Regions from separate parts of the Streptomyces sp. TG1A-60 genome, predicted to be linked through region 2. Evidence: riboswitches for the same ligand, from Rfam matches in the RefSeq annotation. Region 2 holds a riboswitch; each other region holds the start of a gene.
The links. Region 2 has a riboswitch for thiamine pyrophosphate ahead of thiC (phosphomethylpyrimidine synthase ThiC). Riboswitches for the same ligand answer to the same signal wherever they lie in the genome.

Region 1 (7,181 bases), 1.9 Mb from region 2:
TTCCTGGCCACGTTCGTCGCGCTCATGCTCACCGCCGACGACGGGCCGCGGCGGGTCCTCGTGTTCCTGGTGCTGACCGTCGTCAGCGACACGGGCGCGTACGCCGTCGGCTGGCGCTTCGGCAAGCACAAGCTCGCGCCCCGCATCAGCCCCGGCAAGACCCGCGAGGGTCTGCTCGGCGCGGTCGCCTTCGCCATGGCCGCGGGCGCGCTGCTCATGCAGTTCGTCATCGACGACGGCATCTGGTGGCAGGGCCTGCTCCTCGGCCTCGCCGTCGCCGCCAGCGCCACGCTGGGCGACCTCGGCGAGTCCATGATCAAACGGGATCTCGGCATCAAGGACATGGGCACCCTGCTGCCGGGCCACGGCGGCATCATGGACCGCCTGGACTCCCTCCTCCCGACCGCTCCGGTGGTCTGGCTGCTCCTGGTGCTGTTCGTGGGCTCCGGCTGACCGGTCGGCGATGCGTACGTGACGCGTGTGGGCCCCGCCCCGGTTCGCCGGGACGGGGCCCACTGGCGTGAACTCCGGGGCAGTCGGCCCCTGGCACGCTGTGGCCTGGGCCACCAGAGTTGATCTGCGACACTGGGAGGGTTATGCCTGCACCCGGAGAACTCACTTTCGTCGCCCCCCGCGGAGCCAAGAAGCCGCCGCGGCATCTCGCTGATCTCACGCCTGCGGAGCGTAAGGAGGCTGTTGCCGCGGTCGGGGAGAAGCCGTTTCGCGCCAAGCAGCTGTCGCAGCACTACTTCGCGCGGTACGCGCACGACCCGGAACAGTGGACCGACATCCCCGCGGGTGCGCGCACGAAGCTGCGGGAGGCATTGCTTCCGGAGCTGATGACGGTCGTGCGGCATCTGTCGACCGACCAGGAGACTACGCGGAAGACGCTGTGGCGGCTGTTCGACGGGACGCTCGTCGAGTCGGTGCTGATGCGGTACCCGGACCGGGTCACCATGTGCATCAGTTCGCAGGCCGGGTGCGGGATGAACTGTCCCTTCTGCGCCACCGGGCAGGCCGGGCTGGACCGGAATCTGTCCACCGCCGAGATCGTCCATCAGATCGTCGACGGGATGCGGGCGCTGCGGGACGGGGAGATCCCGGGTGGGCCCGCGCGGCTCTCCAACATCGTCTTCATGGGGATGGGTGAGCCGCTCGCCAACTACAACCGCGTCGTCGGGGCCATCCGCCGGCTCACCGATCCCGAGCCGGACGGGCTCGGGCTCTCGCAGCGGGGGATCACCGTGTCGACGGTCGGGCTCGTGCCGGCCATCCACCGGTTCGCGGACGAGGGCTTCAAGTGCCGGCTCGCGATCTCGCTGCACGCGCCGGACGACGAGCTGCGGGACACGCTCGTACCGGTGAACACGCGGTGGAAGGTGCGCGAGGTCCTGGACGCCGGGTGGGAGTACGCGGCCAGGTCCGGGCGGCGGCTGTCCATCGAGTACGCACTCATCCGGGACATCAACGACCAGGCGTGGCGCGGTGACCGGCTGGGCCGGCTGCTCAAGGGCAGGCCCGTGCACGTCAACCTCATCCCGCTCAACCCGACGCCGGGCTCCAAGTGGACCGCCTCCCGTCCCGAGGACGAGAAGGCGTTCGTCGACGCCATCGCCGCGCACGGTGTGCCGGTGACCGTCCGGGACACCCGGGGGCAGGAGATCGACGGGGCGTGCGGGCAACTGGCGGCCACCGAGAGGTAGGCGGAGTGCCGGCCACCGGGCGGGAGTCAGGATCCGGCCACGGGGTACTCTGACCTTCGTACACATCTTCATATTCCGACAGGGGAGCGCCACAGCGCTGAGAGTGCGGCAACCAGGCCGCAGACCCTCTGAACCTCGCCCAGGTCATTCTGGGTAGGAAGTTCGGTCATCACTCAAGCTGTTGCGCCCTGCGCGGGAACCCTTCGGGATCCCGGGCAGGGCCGCGTCTCTTCCTGGTCACCCCCAGGAGGAATCAAGTCAGTGGGCATCACCAAGAAGGCAACGGTCCTGGTCGTCGGGCTGGGCCTGGTCACTCTGTCGGCGTGCGGGTCGTCCGGATCGGGTGGCAGCGACGGTGGCACCGATTCCAAGACCGTCACCCTCGTCAGCCACGGCTCCTTCGCCTACTCCAAGGACGTGCTGAAGGCGTTCGAGAAGGAGTCCGGCTACAAGGTCAAGGTCCTCAAGAGCGGTGACGCCGGCCAGGCCGTGAACCAGGCGATCCTGACCAAGGACAACCCGCAGGGCGACGTCTTCTTCGGCGTCGACAACACGCTGCTGTCGCGCGCGCTCGACAACGGCCTCTTCCAGCCGTATGAGGCGAAGGGCCTCGACAAGGTCGGCGCCGAGTACCAGCTCGACAAGGACGAGCACCGGGTGACGCCCGTCGACTCCGGTGACATCTGCGTCAACTACGACAAGGCGTACTTCACCGAGCACAAGATCGATCCGCCGCAGACGTTCGACGATCTGGTCGAGCCCGAGTACAAGGATCTCCTCGTCACCGAGAACGCCTCCACATCCTCGCCCGGACTCGGATTCGTCCTCGGTACGGCCGCGAAGTACGGCGACGAGGGATGGGAGGGATACTGGCAGAAGCTCAAGGCCAACGGTGTGAAGGTCGTCGACGGCTGGGAACAGGCGTACTACCAGGAGTTCTCCGGTTCGACGGACGGCAAGAAGGCCGGGGGCGACCGGCCCCTCGTCGTGTCGTACGCCTCCTCGCCGCCCGCCGAGGTCGTCTACGCGGACCCGCGCCCGAAGACCGCGCCGACCGGGGTCGCGACCGGCACCTGTTTCCGGCAGATCGAGTTCGCGGGGCTGCTGAGCAACGCGAAGAACGCCGAGGGCGGCAAGGCGCTGATCGACTTCCTGATCTCGAAGGAGTTCCAGGAGGACATGCCGCTCAACATGTTCGTGTACCCGGTGGTCGAGGGGGCGTCCGTGCCCGCCGAGTTCACCGAGTACGGGCCCGCGGCGAAGGACCCCGAGACCATGGCGCCGGAGAAGATCGCCGAGAAGCGTGACCAGTGGGTCAAGTCGTGGACCTCGCTCGTACTGAAGTAACCGGGACACCTGCCGAGGCGGCGAAGGCCCCTCGGCGGAGGGCCCGCACAGGCAGCGCGGCGCGGCTCGGGCTCATGGTCCTGCCCGTCGTTTTCTTCGCGGTGTTCTTCGCCTATCCCGTCGCCGCGATCGTCGCACGGGGGCTGAAGGCCGAAGGGGAAGGCGGGGGCTGGCGGTTCGGGCGGATCGCGGAGGTGCTGGGGGACTCCGGGATCCGGCACGTGCTGTGGTTCACCACCTGGCAGGCGCTCGTCTCGACCGCGCTCACGCTGCTGATCGCGCTCCCTGGCGCGTATGTCTTCGCGCGCTTCGATTTCAGGGGCAAGGACATCCTGCGGGCGGTCGTCACCGTGCCGTTCGTGCTGCCCACCGTGGTCGTCGGCACGGCGTTCCTGGCGCTGGTCGGGCGTGGCGGGATGTTCGACGACCTGTGGGGCGTACGTCTGGACACGACGGTCTGGGCGATCCTGCTCGCGCATGTGTTCTTCAACTACGCCGTCGTCGTACGGACGGTGGGCGGCCTCTGGGCGCAGCTCGACCCCCGGCAGGAGGAGGCCGCGCGGATGCTCGGGGCGTCCCCGCTCGCGGCCTGGCGGAAGGTGACGCTCCCGGCGCTCGGGCCCGCCGTGGCCGCCGCCACGCTGATGGTGTTCCTCTTCACCTTCACCTCGTTCGGGGTGGTGCAGGTTCTCGGTGGGCCGACCTTCTCGACGCTCGAAGTGGAGATCTACCGGCAGACCTCGGAGATCTTCGACCTGGCGACGGCCGCCGTGCTGACGCTCGTGCAGTTCGTCGCGGTCGCTCTGGTCCTCGTCGTGCACGCCTGGACCGTACGGCGGCGGGAGAGCGCGCTGCGGCTGGGGGACGCGTCGCTCACGGCCCGGAAGCCACGCGGGGCGGGACAGTGGGCGTTGCTGGGCATGGTCCTCGCCACCGTCGTGGTGCTGATTCTGCTGCCGCTGGGCGTGCTGGTGGAGCGGTCGCTCGACGCGCCGGGATTCGGCTACTACAAGGCGCTGACCGGTGACGACAGCGGGATCTTCCTGGTGGCGCCGATCGAGGCGGTCGGCAACTCGCTCAGCTACGCGCTGGCCGCGACCGCCATCGCCCTGCTGATCGGCTCCCTCTCCGCCGCCGCGCTCACCCGGCGGGCCGGCCGGCTCGTCAGGGGCTTCGACGCGCTGCTCATGCTGCCGCTCGGGGTGTCCGCGGTGACCGTCGGCTTCGGGTTCCTGATCGCGCTGGACGAGCCGCCGCTGGACCTGCGGTCGTCCTGGATCCTGGTGCCGCTCGCCCAGGCACTGGTGGGCGTCCCCTTCGTCGTACGGACCATGCTGCCCGTGCTGCGGGCGGTGGACGAGCGGCTGCGGGAGGCGGCGGCCGTGCTCGGGGCGTCGCCCTGGCGGGTGTGGCGCGAGGTCGACCTGCCGATGGTGCGGCGGGCGCTGCTGATCGCCGCCGGGTTCGCCTTCGCCGTGTCGCTCGGGGAGTTCGGGGCGACCGTGTTCATCGCGCGCGCCGACAACCCGACGCTGCCGGTCGCCGTGGCACGGCTGCTCGGCCGGCCCGGGGACCTCAACTACGGCCAGGCCATGGCCCTTTCGACGATTCTGATGGTGGTGTGCGCGGTGGCCCTGCTGGTGCTGGAACGACTCCGTACCGATCGCACGGGGGAGTTCTGATGTTGCTCAGGCTTGCGGAGGCGACCGTACGGTTCGACGGGCGGCCCGTGCTCGACGCGGTCGACCTGGAGGTCGCGGAGCACGAGGTCGTGTGTGTGCTGGGGCCCAGTGGCAGTGGCAAGTCGACGCTGCTGCGGGTGGTCGCCGGGCTCCAACCCCTCGACGGCGGGCGGGTGCTGCTCGACGGCCGGGACCAGTCGGGCGTGCCCGCGCACCAGCGTGGCGTCGGCCTGATGTTCCAGGACCACCAGCTCTTCCCGCAGCGGGACGTGGCCGGCAACGTCGCCTTCGGGCCTCGTATGCGCGGGGCCGCGAAGGACGAACGGGCCGGACGGGTGAGGGAGTTGCTGGAGCTGGTGGGGCTGCCCGGGGCCGCGCGCCGGCGGGTCGGAGAGCTGTCCGGCGGTGAGCAGCAGCGGGTCGCGCTGGCCCGCGCCCTCGCCCCGCGCCCCCGGCTGCTGATGCTCGACGAACCCCTCGGTCAGCTGGACCGCTCGCTGCGGGAGCGGCTCGTCGTCGAACTGCGGGAGCTGTTCGGGGTGTTGGGCACCACCGTGCTGGCGGTCACGCACGACCAGGGTGAGGCGTTCGCGCTGGCCGGCCGGGTCGTGGTGATGCGGGACGGCCGGATCGCCCAGTCCGGCACGCCCCTTGAGGTCTGGCAGCGGCCCGTGAACGAGTTCGTGGCTCGCTTCCTCGGCTTCGACAACGTGGTCGACGCGACGGTGGCCGGGCAGGCCGCGGACACCCCGTGGGGCAAGGTGCCGGTGCCGGAGGGCGCACCGCAGGGGCCGTGCGCGCTCCTGGTCCGGGCCGCCGGGGTACGGCTGGTCGACGCGGCCGACGGGCTGCGCTGCACCGTGGCCGCGCGCACCTTCCGGGGCACCCATGTCGCCGTGCACCTTCAGCCGGGGGATGCGCCGCGTTTGGAGGCGGCGTGCGCCCTGCGGGACGCGCCGGAGCCCGGGGACGAGGTCGGCGTGAGCTTCGACGCGGCCGAAATCGTCGTGCTGGAGGGCGGTCCGGCCGCATAAGGTGCGGCACCATGACCATGAGCAGGCAAGAACCCCGAGTCCGGCACGACCGCTACTGCACCGAGATCGAGTTCCAGGTACGGCGGTTGAGGGACATCGTGACCTCCGGCGCCGATCTGTCGGCGACCGTGCCGACCTGTCCCGACTGGTCACTGGAAGAGCTGATACGCCACACCGGCGGCGCCCTGCGCTGGGTCGAACTGAACGTACGGACCCGGTCGAAGGAAGAGGTGCCCGAGTCGGACGTCCCGCTCTGCGAGGGCCCCGAGAAGCAGGGGGACCCCGCCGCGCTGGACGCGTGGCTCGCGGAGACCGGCGCGACCATCGTCGCCACGCTGCGTGAGGCGGGGCCAAAGGCGCCGGTGTGGTCGTGGGGGTGGGAGCGGAGCGCGGGGTTCTGGGCCCGCCGGATGGCCCATGAACAGGTCATCCACGGCGCCGACGCCGCGCTCACCGTGGGACGGCCGGTCGAGGTGGCGCCGGAGATCGCCGCCGACGCGATCGACGAGTGGCTGGAGATCGTCGAGTTCGTCCAGCGGACCATGCCGCACGACGAGGCGGCCGAACTGCGCGGTGCCGGGCGCAGCATCCACCTGCACGCCACCGACGCCTCCGACGACGTGAACGCCGAGTGGACCGTGGAACTGACCGAGGACGTCGTGCGCTGGCGCCGTGGCCACGAGAAGGCGACGGTCGCGCTGCGCGGCCCGCTCACCGAGGTCCTGCTCGCCTTCTACCGTCGACTCCCGCCGGACGGCGGGCAACTGGAGGTGCTGGGGGACCGGGGGCTGCTGGACTTCTGGCTGGAGCGGGCGACGTTCGGGTGAGCGGGCGGCCGAGGCCGAGAACCGGCTCTCCCTGACACGGCTGTGGCCCGCACCCCTCACAGAGGGGTGCGGGCCACAGCCGTGTGCAACCGATCAGCGGGTGGAGGCTCCACGCCGCCGCGTGCTGTAGTACATGGCGCCGGCGCCGAGGGCGACCAGGGCCGCCGCGGCACCGGCTATCGGGCCGGTGCCGGCATCGGTGCCGGTCTCGGCGAGGTCGGAGCCGCCCTCGGCGGACGGGACGTTGTTGTTGCTGGTGCCCGCCGACGCGGTGTTCTTCGAGGTCGGCGGGGTGGGGGACTTCTCGGCCTCGGACGGTTCCTGCTGGGCGGGCTTCTCCGGGCTCTCGGCGGGGGCCGGCGGGGTGTCCGCCTCCTTCCCGCACGCCTCGGCGGGCGCGACCAGGTTCGGCGCGATGTCCTCGTCGACGTACTTGTCCGCCGTGACGTGGATGCGGTACTCGGCGTTCGGCTCCCAGTCCTCCTCGAAGGTGATGGTGACACCCTCGGCGGTGGAGTTCTCGATCGTCCGGCTGCCGACCTTGCGCAGGTCGGCCCCGTTGTTCTCCAGGTAGACCGTGATCTCGGC
Region 2 (7,181 bases):
GTTGGCGCGGGATGCGGGAGTCGCGCTGCCGACGGCGTACCACTTGCTGCGCACACTGGTCCATGAGGGCTATCTGTGCCGGGAGAAGGGGCTGTTCTTCCTCGGTGAGGCGGCCGAGCGGCTGAGCAGCAGTGGAGCGCGGCAGAAACGTCGCAGCACGGTGGGCGAGGCCCTGGCGCACTGGCGGGACACTCTCGGCGCAGCCGTCTACTTCGCGATCTACCGGGACGGCGAGATCGAGGTCCTGTGCGTCGCCGACAGCCCGAGCAACCCGGCGGTCGAGGAATGGGCCGATTTCCGCGAGACCGGCCACGCCCACGCCATCGGGCAGTGCCTGCTGTCCCAGCTGAGCGACGAGGCCCGCCGTGACCATCTGGACCGCCATCCGGTGCAGTCGATCACCCCGTACACGGTCCGTGACAAAGAGACGCTTCTACGGCGCTTGGACCGGATCGGGCGGATGCAGCCGGTCGTCGAGCGGCAGGAGTACGCGCTCGGGACGGTGTGCGCCGCGATCCCCATCACCGCGGGGACGACCGCCGGGGCCCTCGCCATCTCGCTGCCCTCGCACCAGGCTGACCGGTTGCTGCCCGCAGCTCATCGATTGCAGGCCGAGATCGGAAAGCTGCTAGGGACACTCGCTATCTCTATCAGTATCTGAAAAATCACTCCTTGTGATCTCTTGTGTACTTTCAGCAAACTTCCAGGGGTGTCAGGCGGATGATTCCTGGCCAGTCGACGAACACGGCGGTAGGCGATGCGCGAGTCGGTACAGGCAGAGGTCATGATGAGCTTCCTCGTCTCTGAGGAGCTCTCCTTCCGCATCCCGGTGGAGCTGCGCTACGAGACCTGTGATCCCTACGCCGTGCGGCTGACCTTCCACCTGCCTGGTGATGCTCCCGTGACCTGGGCCTTCGGGCGGGAGCTGCTCATCGACGGCGTGGGGCGGCCGTGCGGGGACGGGGACGTCCACATCGCGCCCGCCGATCCGGAGACGTTCGGCGAAGTGCTGATCCGGCTACAAGTGGGCACCGACCAGGCGGTGTTCCGGGTCGGCACGGCGCCGCTCGTGGCCTTCCTGGACCGTACGGACAAGCTCGTGCCGCTGGGGCAGGAGCGTTCCCTCGCGGACTTCGACACACTGCTCGACGAGGCCCTGGACCGCATCTTGGCGGAGGAACAGAGCGCGGGCTGAACGGCTGCGGCATCGGGGTGCCGTAACGCTTCAGCGCTTGCGGCGGCGGCCCTTTCCACCGCGTGCCGGAGCGGGCACCGCCGTCGCTTCCGGGGTCCCGGGGCGGTCGGCCGAGACGACCAGGGCGGCCAGCGCGGTGGTCACCGGAACCGACGCCACCAGGCCGATCGAGCCGACGAGCGTACGCACGATCTCCTCGGCGACCAGCTCGCTGTTGGCGACCGTGCCGACACTGCTCTGCGCGATCGAGAAGAGCAGCAGCAGCGGCAGCGCGGCACCGGCGTAGGCGAGGACGAGGGTGTTGACCACCGAGGCGATGTGGTCCCGGCCGATCCGGATGCCCGCGCGGTACAGTCCGCGCCAGCCCATCGACGGATTGGCCTCGTGCAGCTCCCAGACCGCCGACGTCTGGGTGACCGTCACGTCGTCGAGCACACCGAGTGAACCGATGATGACGCCCGCGAGCAACAGACCGCTCATGTCGATCGTCGGGTACAGCCCGTGGATCAGACCGGTGTTGTCGTCCGTGTTGCCGGTCAGATGGGCCCAGCCGATGAACATCGAGCCCAGCACACCGATCAGCACCAGGGAGATCAACGTGCCGAGCACCGCCACCGATGTGCGGGCCGAGAGGCCATGGCACAGGTAGAGCGCGATCAGCATGATGGCGCTCGCCCCGACCACCGCGACGACCAGTGGATTCGAGCCCTGCAGGATGGCCGGCAGGATGAAGAGGGTCAGCAGCAGGAAGCTGGCGGCCAACGAGACGAGGGCCATGACACCGCGCAGCCGGCCCACCGCCACGACGGCGAGCGCGAAGATGCCGGCGAGCAGCGCCAGCGGAACCTTCCGGTTCACGTCGGTGACCGAGTACTGCAGGTCCCTGGGCGCGGCGGGTTCGTACGCGACCACGACCTCCTGGCCCTGCTCCAACTGCCGTGACTGGTCCGGCTGAACGATCTCCGTGAACGTACGGCCCTTGTCCTGGCCGGTGTCGACCCGGACCGTGGCCTTCTTACAGGTGCCGCTCGCCTGCTGCTGGGCGGACGAGCCCTCGGCCGTGGAGGTGTCACCGGTCGGGGTGCCGCCCGAGGCGTTCACCGACGAGCAGTCGACCTCGTCGACCTTGGTGACGGTGGCCTGCTGCGTTTGCCGGTCGAAGCCAACCCCGGTGCGCTCGTGCGCCGGGGCGCCGCTGGGCCAGAGCGCGACGAGGCCCACGACGACCGCTGTCGCGAAGGGGATCAGCACCGCCGCGATCACCTTGCGCAGGTGCTGCGAGACGGGCGCGGCGGGACCGTGGCTGTGGGAATGGCCGTGCCCGCCGCCGGGGACCGGGCCTTGGCCATGTCCGTCACCGTGGCCATGCCCGCCTCCGGAGCCGTGGCCACCACCCCCGGAACCGTGTCCATGGCCGCCGTCGGAACCATGCCCATGGCCGTTTCCGGGACCATGGCCATGGGGCGGCTCGGGGGGCGGAGGCGGGGGCTGCTGCGTCGTGGTCACCGACCGATCATCGCAAGAACGAGCGATGCCCACTGTTCACCGCGCCACATCTGCCGCTAGCGTTGAGGCACCTTTGCACACGCGGGAGCTCGGAGCACCGGGCTGAGAGGGCGCTGACCTCCGCAGACGCGATGTTTCACGTGGAACATCGCGTGGCGGAAATCGCTGCGTCGACCGCTGAACCTGTTACCGGGTAATGCCGGCGTAGGGAGTAGGTCCCATATGACCATCGAGGACACAAGCACGTCTGCCTCCAGCCAGACGGACGGGGCATCTGCCTCGCCCGAGGGCGAAAAGAACCAGGGCGGACAGGCTCTGGAGGCCGGGAAGTCCATCGGCTGGCACAAGGCGTACATCGAGGGCTCACGCCCCGATCTACGGGTGCCGGTCCGCCAGGTGCACCTCACCAACGGGCAGTCCGTCACCCTGTACGACACCTCCGGCCCGTACACCGATCCGACAGCGGAGACCGATGTCCGGAGGGGACTCCTCCCTCTCCGCGAGAGCTGGATCATCGCCCGTGGCGACACCGCGGAGTACGCGGGCCGCCCCGTCCGCCCCGAGGACGATGGGATCAAGCACACGTCGCCGCGCGGTGGACTGCGCAATCTCGACGCGGTGTTCCCGGGGCGACCGCGCCAGCCGCGCCGGAGCCGTGACGGCCAGGCGGTGACCCAGTTGGCCTATGCGCGACGCGGGGAGATCACCCCCGAGATGGAGTTCGTCGCCGTACGGGAGAACGTCTCACCGGAGGTCGTCCGCGAGGAGATCGCCGCAGGCAGGGCCGTACTGCCCGCGAATGTGAACCATCCGGAGATCGAGCCGATGATCATCGGTAAGCGGTTCCTGGTGAAGGTGAACGCCAACATCGGAAACTCCGCGGTCACCTCCTCCATCGAGGAGGAGGTCGAGAAAATGACCTGGGCGACCCGCTGGGGCGCCGACACGGTCATGGACCTGTCCACTGGGCGGAACATCCACACCACTCGTGAATGGGTGCTGCGCAACTCCCCCGTCCCTATCGGAACAGTGCCGCTCTACCAGGCACTGGAGAAGGTCGACGGCAAGGCCGAGGAACTGACCTGGGAGATCTACAAGGACACGGTCATCGAGCAGGCCGAACAGGGCGTGGACTACATAACGGTCCACGCGGGCGTGCGCCTGGCGTACGTCCCCCTGACCGCGAACCGCAAGACCGGCATAGTCTCGCGCGGCGGCTCGATCATGGCGGCCTGGTGCCTGGCCCACCACAAGGAGTCGTTCCTCTACGAGAACTTCGAGGAACTGTGCGAGATCCTCGCCGCCTACGACGTCACGTACTCGCTGGGTGACGGCCTGCGGCCGGGCTCTATCGCGGACGCCAACGACGAGGCGCAGTTCGCGGAGTTGCGCACACTCGGGGAGCTCAACCGGATCGCGAAGCGTTTCCACGTACAGACCATGATCGAGGGCCCGGGCCATGTCCCGATGCACAAGATCAAGGAGAACATCGACCTGCAGCAGGAGATCTGCGATGAGGCTCCGTTCTATACGCTCGGCCCGCTGACCACGGACGTCGCGCCGGCGTACGACCACATCACCTCAGGCATAGGTGCCGCGATGATCGCGTGGTGGGGCACTGCGATGCTCTGCTACGTCACGCCCAAGGAACACCTGGGACTGCCCGATCGTGACGACGTGAAGACCGGCGTCATCACCTACAAGATCGCGGCCCACGCGGCGGACATCGCCAAGGGTCACCCGGGTGCACAGGAGTGGGACGACGCGTTGTCGGATGCCCGCTTCGAGTTCCGCTGGGAGGACCAGTTCAACCTGGCCCTCGACCCTGACACGGCTCGTGAGTTCCACGACGAGACGCTCCCGGCCGAGCCGGCCAAGACGGCCCACTTCTGCTCCATGTGCGGCCCGAAGTTCTGTTCGATGAAGATCTCCCATGACATCCGCCGTGAACACGGCGGTTCCCGGGCCGAGATCGAAGCGGGCATGGCCCAGAAGTCCAAGGAGTTCGCGGAGGCGGGGAACCGCGTCTATCTGCCGATGGCGGACTAAGCCCGCCGGACAGGCCCTTGGCGCGCCGACGCGTAGGACCGGGTCCCTGAGCGCGCCGACGCGCAGGGTGGCGCGTGGCCGCCGTGCTCGATCTCGGCAGCCGAGTGCCCGTACGACGAGCGGCGCTCTTCCGGCCGGTTGCCGGGAGAGCCTGCCGTCGCGGGTCGGCGGCGCCATGAGTCCGGGCCTGCCGCCGGCCGACGGCGCACCGGGTGGCCGCCGAAGTCCGGTGGTCGCAGGGCCGCGGCCGGAGCCCGGGGCGTCACTCGGGCTGGTGCTCCGGGCTGCCGAAGTCGGGGCTCGTGAAATCCGGGCTGGAGAAGCTGGGGCGGGAGCCGGAGCTGCCGCTTTCCGGGCTGCTGCTGAAGTTCGGGCGGTCGTAGCCGAGGTGCGGCATGCGGCTGGGCGGGGACTGCCGGCCCGGTTCGTCGAGCACCGACGGGCCCGGGTTCGCGAGGGCATCACGGAGGAACGGCAGGATGCCGCGCTCCAGGAGGGCCTCGCGCCAGGCTTCCCGGGCGCGGGCCACCTCGTCGCTCAACTCGCTGCGCGCTCCGTGGTCCAGGAGGGCCGTGGCGTTGTTGCGCAGGGCGGTGAGCAGGAGGGCGACCGCGGCCACCAGGATCGCCGCCGCCGTGATCGCGCCGAAGACCCACCCGGTGGTGAGGAGGGTGTCGGCGATAGCTTGCTGGGGGTCGAGCACCTTCATGACGCACCCCACGAGCAGGAAGAGCACCGCGGCCGTTCCGGCGAGGACGGGCGCGAGCACCGCGGCGATGGCACCGGCGCCCGCGCCGGCGGCCTCGGTGACCTCACCCATGGTTGCCGCGAGTCCCACCGCGGTGCCGTCCGGCTCGGTCGAGCCGGACGCCGTCCCCTCACGGGCGGGCGTGGTGCCTGTCGACGGGCTGCGGAACTCGTAGCGGACCTTGACGTAGTACTGGTATTCGGTCGCCGCGGCGGCCGTGATGAGCGCCGTGGCGTTGAGGGCCATGGTGCGCAGCTGCTCGGGGTTGAGCCGCCGGAGACCGGCGGCGAGTTCCGGGCGGTGTGGTGCGGAGCGCAGCACCTCGCCGAGGATCCGCTCGTACTCCTGGCGGTCCTCACTGAGCAGGTGCTGCGGAACGCTGTTCATGTGCATCCCCCGATGCTCCGTAGGGCTTGTGGCTCGGCATGCTGACGAGCCGTCGGGCAGAAACGGAGGGGAGCCTGCTACGGATAAGCCGATGGTAGAGCGGTGATGGCGGGCGGTGACAGGGGGTTTGAAGAAATTGGCCCCTGGCCAGCGAACTCTTCCGACGGAGGACGCCTGCCCGTGAAGGCTCAGCTGCTCAACGGAAGTTGCTGGACCAGCAGCTTTCCGGCCATGGTCACGCCGCCGTCCATGGCGACGGCCAGGCCGTCCGCATAGATGTACGGACCTTCGACCGAAGGGCCCGTGTCGTCCTCGCCGTCCTCAGAGCCGACCTCGCCCAGGAGGTACGGAATGGGGCTGTGACCATGCACGATGCGCGTGCCGCCGTAGGTGTCCAGCAGGGAGCGCACGGCGTCGGCGCCGCCCTCGTCGCGGAAGGAGAAGCGCCGGGTGAACTTGCGGAAGAGGTCCCAGACCTCGTCCGGGTCGTTGCGCGTGATCGTCTCGCGGATGGTGTCGTTGACCGCCTCGATGGAGTCGCCGTAGTCGCGGTAGGTGGTGGTGTCGGAGTGCACCAGAAGGTGGCCGTCGACCTCCTCCATGGCGTCGAGGCGGGCCATCCACTGGAGGTGGTGGTCCTGGAGGCGGTCCATGTCGGTCTTCTGGCCGCCGTTGAGGAGCCAGGCGGCCTGGAAGGTGGCGGTGCCCGCGCCGGAGTTGACGGGGGTGTCGCCGAATCGCTTGGCGCCGAGCAGCAGCAGCTCGTGGTTGCCCATGAGGGCCTTGCAGTAGCCGCCGGCCGCCGCGGCCTCGGCGGACAGGCGCATCACGAGGTCGATGACGCCGATGCCGTCGGGGCCGCGGTCGGTGAAGTCGCCGAGGAACCAGAGCCGGGCGGTTCCCGCTGACCAGTTGCCCGCGGCGTCGACGAGGCCCTTCTCGCGGAGCGCGGCGAGAAGTTCGTCGAGGTAGCCGTGGACGTCCCCGACGACGAAGAGCGGACTCGGCGGGGTGGCGGGCTGTTCGGCCGCCGCGGCCTCCGGGTCGATCACGACCTGAAGTGTGTCACCCCGGTTGATCACCGGTAGGTCTCGCTGGGTCGGGGTGTACCCCTCGGGGTAGCCCTCCGGCTCCTCGGAAGGCATGGAGGTCTCGCCGGCCTGCGCGGTGTGTCCGTACGGACCGGCCTCGTGGACGTACGCGGGCACGCGGAAATCGCGCACCGTCGGCGTCCGCACCTCGGGTCCTTGACCGGCCCCCTGAGTCATCGACCCCTCCACCACCATCGCCCGCGTC
Region 3 (7,181 bases), 2.0 Mb from region 2:
GTCCAGCATCTCTGCGATGTCGGGGAGGGTCAGCCACGCGGGGACGAGAGCATCGATCTTTGCGTCAATCTCGGTCACGTCACCAAGACTGCCATCTGGGACTGACACTGGGTAGCCGAGCCGCCTCCGGCGGGGGCCGACCGGGGTGCTCCGCCCCCGGCGAAGGAACGCCGGAAGGAGGCGGAGAGGGCGGCCACGGGGAAGACGTGCCCGCGCTACGCCGTCGCCGCCTTCAGCGGTCTCGCCGGGTCCGTCAGCAGCTCCGGGTTCATCGGCGTGCCCGCCTCGATCAGGCGGCGGCCCTGGGCCAGGTCGCGGGGACGGCCCACGGCGAGGAGGGCGACGAGGCGGGAGGCGCGGAGCCAGCAGACGGTCCAGGCCGCGCCGGTGGGGTCGCCGCGCCAGAGGGTGGTGTCGGCACAGGCGTGGTGGCCGGCGTACTGGACGAAGCGGCTGAACTGCTCGGACCAGAAGTACGGGACCGGGTCGTAGGTCTCGGGGGTCTCGCCGAGGATGTTCGCGGCGACCGTGCGGGGGCCCTGGAGGGCGTTGTCCCAGTGGTGGACGAGGAGACGTCGGCCGTACCTTCCCGAAGGGAAGGAGGCGCAGTCGCCGACCGCGTAGACATCCCGCGCGGAGGCGCGCAGGTGGTCGTCGGCCACCACCTCGCCGTGGGCGCCCAGCTCGATGCCCGAGCCCGTCAGCCAGGCCGTCGCCGGGCGCGCGCCGATGCCGACGACCACGGCACCGGCGGGCACCCGGGTGCCGTCGTCCAGGATCACCGTCCCGGGCTCGACGCGTTCCACGCGCGCGTGGGTGCGCAGGGTGGTGCCGCTGTCGGCGTACCAGGCGGTCATCGGCGCGGCCACCTCGGCGGGGAGCGCGCCCGCGAGCGGGCGGTCGGCCGCCTCGACGACCGTCACCGCGCAGCCCGCCTCGCGCGCGGCCGTGGCGAACTCGGCGCCGATCCAGCCCGCGCCCACGACCACGATGTCGTGCTGCCGGGCCAGCACGGGCCGCAGCCGCTCGGCGTCGTCCAGGGTACGCAGCAGGTGCACCCCGGGCACGCCCTCGGCGCCCGGCAGACGGATCGGTTCGGCGCCGGTGGCGAGGACCAGGACGTCGTACGGGACGGGGCCGGTGGGCGTGTCGAGTTCGTGGTCGGCGGGGCGCAGGCCCGCCACTTCGCGGCCCAGCCGGAGTTCGATGCCGAGCGCCTCGAAGTCGACGTCGAAGGCGGAGCCCTCGGACTTGCCGAGCAGCACGGCCTTGGACAGCGGCGGCCGGTCGTACGGCTGGTGGGGCTCGGCGCCGATCAGTGTCACATCGCCGTCGAAGCCCTGTTCGCGCAGGGCCACCGCGGTCTGTACCCCGGCCATCCCCGCGCCCACGACGACCACGCGCCGCGCCGCCGGGCCGCCCCTGTGCTGCGTCTGCTCGCTCACCAGCTCACCATAGACACCTGACAGTCAGTCAGTCAGCCGGTGGGCCGGCGGTCGCTCTCTGTGAGTCCGCCCACAGTCTCGTCGACCTGTTCCACCTGTTCCACCTGTTCCACCACGCTCGTCCCGCTGCCCGGCTGCGACTCCCACTCCCAGGTCTCCTCCAGGCGGACCCGTCCGTCGGGCAGTTCGACGACCAGGGACACGCAGTGCCCGGACGCGGTGGTCCCGTCGCTCTTCAGCTGCACGTACCGGAAGTCCAGCCGGTCGCCCTCGCGGGTGCCGACGAGGTGACCGCGTACGACGTCGCCGCCCGCGTACGCGGCCCAGATCTCGCCGTCCTTCTCGTGGTACGCGAACCGGGTGCGGGTGCCCACCTGGCCTGGGGCCTGGTCCGCGACCGGGGCGAGGACGAGACCGTCGAGCGAGCGGGGCATACGCGGAGGCTCCCTTACCGAGGCGTGCGGTACCGGGCTAGGGTGGCCAGCGTAAGCACTCGCGGGAGCCCGGACGCACCGGGCTGAGAGGGAGGCTGGCGGCCTCCGACCGTACGAACCTGATCCGGGTCATGCCGGCGAAGGGAGGGGCTGGACGCCCATGTCGCGTACGCACACGTCAGACGTCCTCGTCGTGGGGGGCGGCGTCATCGGGCTGGTGACGGCCTGGCGGGCCGCGCAGCGCGGGTTCGCCACGGCCGTGGTGGACCCCGAGCCCGGTGGCGGTGCCGCCCAGGTGGCGGCCGGGATGCTCGCCGCGGTCACCGAGCTGCACTACGGCGAACAGACGCTGCTGGGGCTCAACCTGGAGTCCGCGCGGCGCTATCCGGACTTCGCAGCCGAGCTGACGGAGGCGACCGGCCTCGACCTCGGCTACCGCCGGTCCGGCACGCTCGCCGTCGCGTTGGACGCCGACGACCGCGCCCATCTGCGGGAACTGCACGCCCTGCACTACCGGTCGGGCCTCGCGTCGGAGTGGCTCAGCGGCCGCGAATGCCGCCGTCTGGAGCCGATGCTCGCGCCGGGCGTGCGCGGCGGGCTGCGCGTCGACGGGGACCATCAGATCGACCCGAGGCGGCTCTCCAGGGCCCTCGTCACGGCCTGCGAGCGCGCCGGGGTGGCGTTCCACCGGGCCTGGGCCGAGGAGCTGTCGGTGGTCCGGGAGCGGGCCGCCGGGGTTCGGGCCGGCGACGGTGACCAGCTGGCCTCCGGGCAGGTCGTCCTCGCCGCGGGCAGCCTCAGCGGGCGGCTCCCCGGGGTGCCGGCCGAGGTGCTGCCGCCGGTGCGGCCGGTCAAGGGGCAGGTGCTGCGGCTGACCGTGCCGAAGCCGTACGCGCCTTTCCTGAGCCGGACCGTGCGGGCCGTGGTCCGCGGCAGCCACGTCTACCTGGTGCCGCGCGAGAACGGCGAACTCGTCGTCGGCGCGACCAGCGAGGAGCAGGGCTGGGACACGACGGTCACCGCGGGCGGGGTGTACGAACTGCTGCGCGACGCCCATGAACTCGTCCCCGGGATCACCGAGCTCCCGCTCACCGAGACCCGCGCGGGACTGCGTCCCGCCTCCCCCGACAACGCGCCGCTCCTCGGCCCCACCGAACTCGACGGCCTGCTCCTCGCCACGGGCCACTACCGCAACGGGGTGCTCCTCACCCCGGTCACCGGCGACGTCATGGCGTACGCCCTGACCAGCGGCGAGCTGCCGCAGGAGGCCCGCGACTTCACGCCGCTGCGGTTCCGCGCCGGCGCGTCCCGCACACTCGTGGAGCAGCCCGTATGAGCGCCACCGGGACGCTGGGCGTCCTCGTCAACGGAGAGCGGCGGCAGATCGCCGCGGGCACCGCCCTGGACGCGCTGGTGCGGACGCTCACCGCGTCCCCCTCCGGGGTCGCCGCCGCGCTCAACGAAACCGTCGTCCCGCGCGCGCGGTGGGCGTCCACCGCTCTCTCCGAGGGGGACCGCGTCGAGGTCCTCACCGCCGTCCAAGGAGGCTGATCCCATGGCAGACGACCCCTTCGTCCTCGGCGGTACGACCTACTCGTCCCGCCTGATCATGGGCACCGGCGGCGCCACCGGCCTCGACGTCCTGGAGCGCGCGCTGATGGCCTCCGGCACGGAGCTGACGACGGTCGCGATGCGCCGGGTGAACACCTCGGTGCACGGCTCGGTCCTGTCCGTGCTCGACCGGCTCGACATCCGGGTGCTGCCCAACACGGCCGGCTGTTTCACGGCGGGCGAGGCCGTGCTGACCGCCCGCCTCGCGCGCGAGGCGCTCGGCACCTCGCTGGTCAAGCTGGAGGTCATCGCCGACGAGCGGACTCTGCTGCCCGACCCGATCGAGTTGCTGGACGCCGCCGAGACACTGGTCGACGACGGCTTCACGGTACTGCCGTACACCAGCGACGACCCCGTCCTCGCGCGGAAGCTGGAGGACGTCGGCTGTGCCGCGATCATGCCGCTCGGGTCGCCCATCGGGTCCGGGCTCGGGATCCGCAATCCGCACAACTTCCGGCTGATCGTCGAGCACGCGCGCGTGCCGGTGATTCTCGACGCGGGTGCCGGGACGGCGTCGGACGTCGCCCTCGCGATGGAGCTGGGATGTGCGGGCGTCATGCTCGCCTCGGCCGTGACCCGGGCGCAGGAGCCGGTGCTCATGGCCGAGGGGATGCGGCACGCGGTGGAGGCGGGGCGGCTGGCGTACCGGGCGGGGCGGATCCCCCGGCGCCACTTCGCGCAGGCGTCGTCGCCGGGCGAGGGGCTGGCACGGCTGGATCCGGAACGGCCGGCGTTCTGAGTCGGATCTCACCCGCCCCACCAGCCTCGCTCGAACGTGCGAGCGAGATATGCCGGACACCTGCCTGTCACGGCCTTCCGGTCTCGGTCACAGGTCTGCTGCAGTACGTCCCGCCCGCCATGGGACCGACAGGGGGTGGCGGTGGCGGCTCGTACACTCACCTGCGTGGACACGACCCTTCAGGACCCGCTTGTCGGCCAGGTGCTCGACGGCCGGTATCGAGTCGAGGCGCGGATCGCGGTCGGCGGGATGGCCACGGTCTACCGGACCGTGGACACCCGCCTCGACCGCGTGCTCGCGCTCAAGGTGATGCATCCGACGCTGGCGGCCGACGGGACGTTCGTCGAGCGGTTCATCCGTGAGGCCAGGTCGGTGGCGCGGCTGTCGCACCCGAACGTGGTGGGGGTCTACGACCAGGGCACCGACGGCTCGTACGTGTACCTCGCGATGGAGTACGTCGCCGGCTGCACCCTCCGTGACGTGCTGCGCGAGCGCGGGGCGCTGCAGCCCCGGGCGGCGCTGGACATCCTGGAGCCGGTGCTCGCCGCGCTCGGTGCCGCGCACCGCGCCGGGTTCGTGCACCGGGACATGAAGCCGGAGAACGTGCTGATAGGGGACGACGGCCGGGTCAAGGTCGCCGACTTCGGGCTCGTCCGGGCCGTGGACACCGTCACCAGCACCACGGGCGCCGTTCTCGGCACCGTCGCCTACCTCGCCCCCGAGCAGCTGGAGCACGGCACGACCGACACCCGCGTCGACGTGTACGCGTGCGGCGTGATGCTGTACGAGATGCTCACCGGCGGCAAACCGCACGGTGGGGACTCCCCCGCCCAGGTGCTCTACCACGCGCTCCACGACGACGTGCCGCCCCCGTCGGCCGCGGTGCCCGGGCTGCCGTACGAGCTGGACGAGCTGGTCGCCTGGGCGACCGCCCGCAATCCGGAGCTACGGCCCTACGACGCCGTCGCGCTGCTCGCGCAGACGCGTCAGGCGCGGGCCGGGCTCAGCGGCGAGCAGCTGGACGCGATGCCGCCGCAGGCGATGGCCGGCGACCACGACAACGCGGAGGACCGGACGAGCGTGATCCCGCTCTCTCTGTCCGTGTCGCGGTCGGTGCCGGAGGACCCCGGACGGTTGCTGAACCGCACGAGCCGGTTCGAGTCGCCGCCGCCACCGCCCCGACGCACCCGCGGCGGTGGCGCGCCTCGGCGCGGTCTCCTCGCGATCGTCGTCGCCGTGCTGCTCGTACTCGGGGTGGGCGGGGGCGTCTGGTACATCAACTCGGGCCAGTTCACCCAGGTCCCGGCGGTGCTGCAGCAGAGCGAGGCGGACGCGACGAAGCGGCTCGACGGCGCCGGGCTGGACGTCGACATCAAGCGCGCGTTCAGCGACACCGTCGAGCGCGGCAAGGTCATCGGCACCGACCCGGCGCCCGGCGAGCGGATCCGGGACAACGACACCGTGACGGTGACGGTATCCAAGGGCCGGGAGACCGTCGAGGTGCCCGACCTGCGGGGCTACCGGCTGGACCTCGCGAAGACCGGGCTGAAGGACGACGGGCTCGAACCGGGCCTGGTGACACGGGAGTTCAGCGACGAGGTCGTCAGGGGCCAGGTGATCAGCACCCAGCCGGGCGCCGGCACCGAGGTCTCCTCGGGCGCGGCCGTCCGGATCGTGGTCAGCCGGGGTGCGCCGGTGGAGGTGCCCGAGGTGACCGGCGCCTCGGTCGAGGACGCCACCGCCGAGCTGGAGGAGGCGGGCCTCAAGGTGAAGATCGCTTCGAACCGGGTCAACTCCGAGTTCGACAAGGGGCTCGTGGCCGAGCAGGCGCCGGGAGAGGGCAAGCAGGCCGGCGAGGGCGACACCGTGACCCTGACGATCTCCAAGGGGCCCGTGATGGTCGAGGTCCCCGACGTCGTGGGCGACAGCGTCGACGAGGCGACCCGGAAGCTGCGGGCAGCCGGCTTCGAGGTCGAGGAGGACCGAGGGTTCTTCGGGCTCTTCGGCAACGAGGTCAAGAGCCAGTCGGTGACCGGCGGCGACACGGCTCCCAAGGGATCGACGATCAAGATCAAGGTCGGCTGACGGGGCCGGCCAGCCGCCGGCACACGCGAGAGACACGACCGCCCCGCCGACAGCCACCGGCGGGGGCGCCCCCGCGCCCACACGACCACCGACCGCACGCCCCCGCGCGCAAGACCGCCGGGCGAGCGCCCCCGCACCACATGACCGGAGACCGCACGCTCCGCACCGCACGACCACCGACCGCTGCCCCGCACTACCGTGTCCAGACACCCCACGCCACACGACCACCGACCGGACACCCCGCGCGCCGCACGACCACCGACCAAGCGCCCCATCACCGCCGGACGCCCGCACGCCACGCGACCGCGACCGCGACGCCGACGACACGTCACAGGCCGCCCCGCATGCACGCCCCGCACCACGCGACGACCGACCGGACACCCCACGCCGCACGCCCGTGAGACCGCACGCCCCGCGCCACACGACCACCCACCACCCGCCCCACACGACTGCCGGCCGAGCGCCCAGCGCCGCATGACACCCTTGACGCCGTGAGCACTCAGCAGTCCCGCGGCCTCTCCGGCCCTTCCGGCACCCGGTCCGCCCCGTACGCCGGTCAGCCGGCCTCCTCCGCCGGTCAGCCGGTGTCCCCCACCGGTCAGAGCCCCTCCCCCCGCAGACCCGGTCTCCTCCGCAACCCCGTCGGGGGCCATGTCCCCGTCGCCGGAGGGCTGAGCTCCGTCGGGCTGACTTACGCCCGGGACCTGCAGGCCGAGGCGGTGCAGGTCTTCGTGGCCAATCCGCGCGGCTGGGCGACGCCGGGCGGCAGCCCCCGGCAGGACGAGGAGTTCCGGGCAGCCTGCGCCACGGAGGCGATCCCCGCGTACGTACACGCGCCGTACCTGATCAACTTCGGCTCGCACACCG

Region 1: linked by a shared signal. The riboswitch ahead of WBG99_RS09125 (thiamine ABC transporter substrate-binding protein) and the one ahead of thiC (phosphomethylpyrimidine synthase ThiC) in region 2 are both predicted to bind thiamine pyrophosphate.
Region 3: linked by a shared signal. The riboswitch ahead of thiO (glycine oxidase ThiO) and the one ahead of thiC (phosphomethylpyrimidine synthase ThiC) in region 2 are both predicted to bind thiamine pyrophosphate.

What each region holds. Positions count from the first base shown of each region.
Region 1 is NZ_CP147520.1:2,272,079-2,279,259, reverse strand. Features, by position in the region: partial or broken gene WBG99_RS09135 (phosphatidate cytidylyltransferase) at 1-453, shown strand, start outside; gene rlmN (23S rRNA (adenine(2503)-C(2))-methyltransferase RlmN) at 597-1,703, shown strand; TPP riboswitch at 1,774-1,881, shown strand; gene WBG99_RS09125 (thiamine ABC transporter substrate-binding protein) at 1,965-3,050, shown strand; gene WBG99_RS09120 (iron ABC transporter permease) at 3,125-4,732, shown strand; gene WBG99_RS09115 (ABC transporter ATP-binding protein) at 4,732-5,766, shown strand; gene WBG99_RS09110 (maleylpyruvate isomerase family mycothiol-dependent enzyme) at 5,778-6,593, shown strand; gene WBG99_RS09105 (LAETG motif-containing sortase-dependent surface protein) at 6,687-7,181, opposite strand, start outside.
Region 2 is NZ_CP147520.1:4,130,231-4,137,411, forward strand. Features, by position in the region: gene WBG99_RS17695 (IclR family transcriptional regulator C-terminal domain-containing protein) at 1-661, shown strand, start outside; gene WBG99_RS17700 (SsgA family sporulation/cell division regulator) at 758-1,195, shown strand; gene WBG99_RS17705 (YibE/F family protein) at 1,226-2,701, opposite strand; TPP riboswitch at 2,773-2,929, shown strand; gene thiC (phosphomethylpyrimidine synthase ThiC) at 2,924-4,750, shown strand; gene WBG99_RS17715 (hypothetical protein) at 5,013-5,891, opposite strand; gene WBG99_RS17720 (metallophosphoesterase) at 6,074-7,168, opposite strand.
Region 3 is NZ_CP147520.1:6,163,903-6,171,083, reverse strand. Features, by position in the region: gene WBG99_RS26855 (Rv2175c family DNA-binding protein) at 1-78, opposite strand, end outside; gene WBG99_RS26850 (FAD-dependent oxidoreductase) at 216-1,445, opposite strand; gene WBG99_RS26845 (hypothetical protein) at 1,478-1,879, opposite strand; TPP riboswitch at 1,931-2,042, shown strand; gene thiO (glycine oxidase ThiO) at 2,040-3,215, shown strand; gene thiS (sulfur carrier protein ThiS) at 3,230-3,430, shown strand; gene WBG99_RS26830 (thiazole synthase) at 3,435-4,229, shown strand; gene pknB (Stk1 family PASTA domain-containing Ser/Thr kinase) at 4,395-6,314, shown strand; gene WBG99_RS26820 (deoxyribonuclease IV) at 6,899-7,181, shown strand, end outside.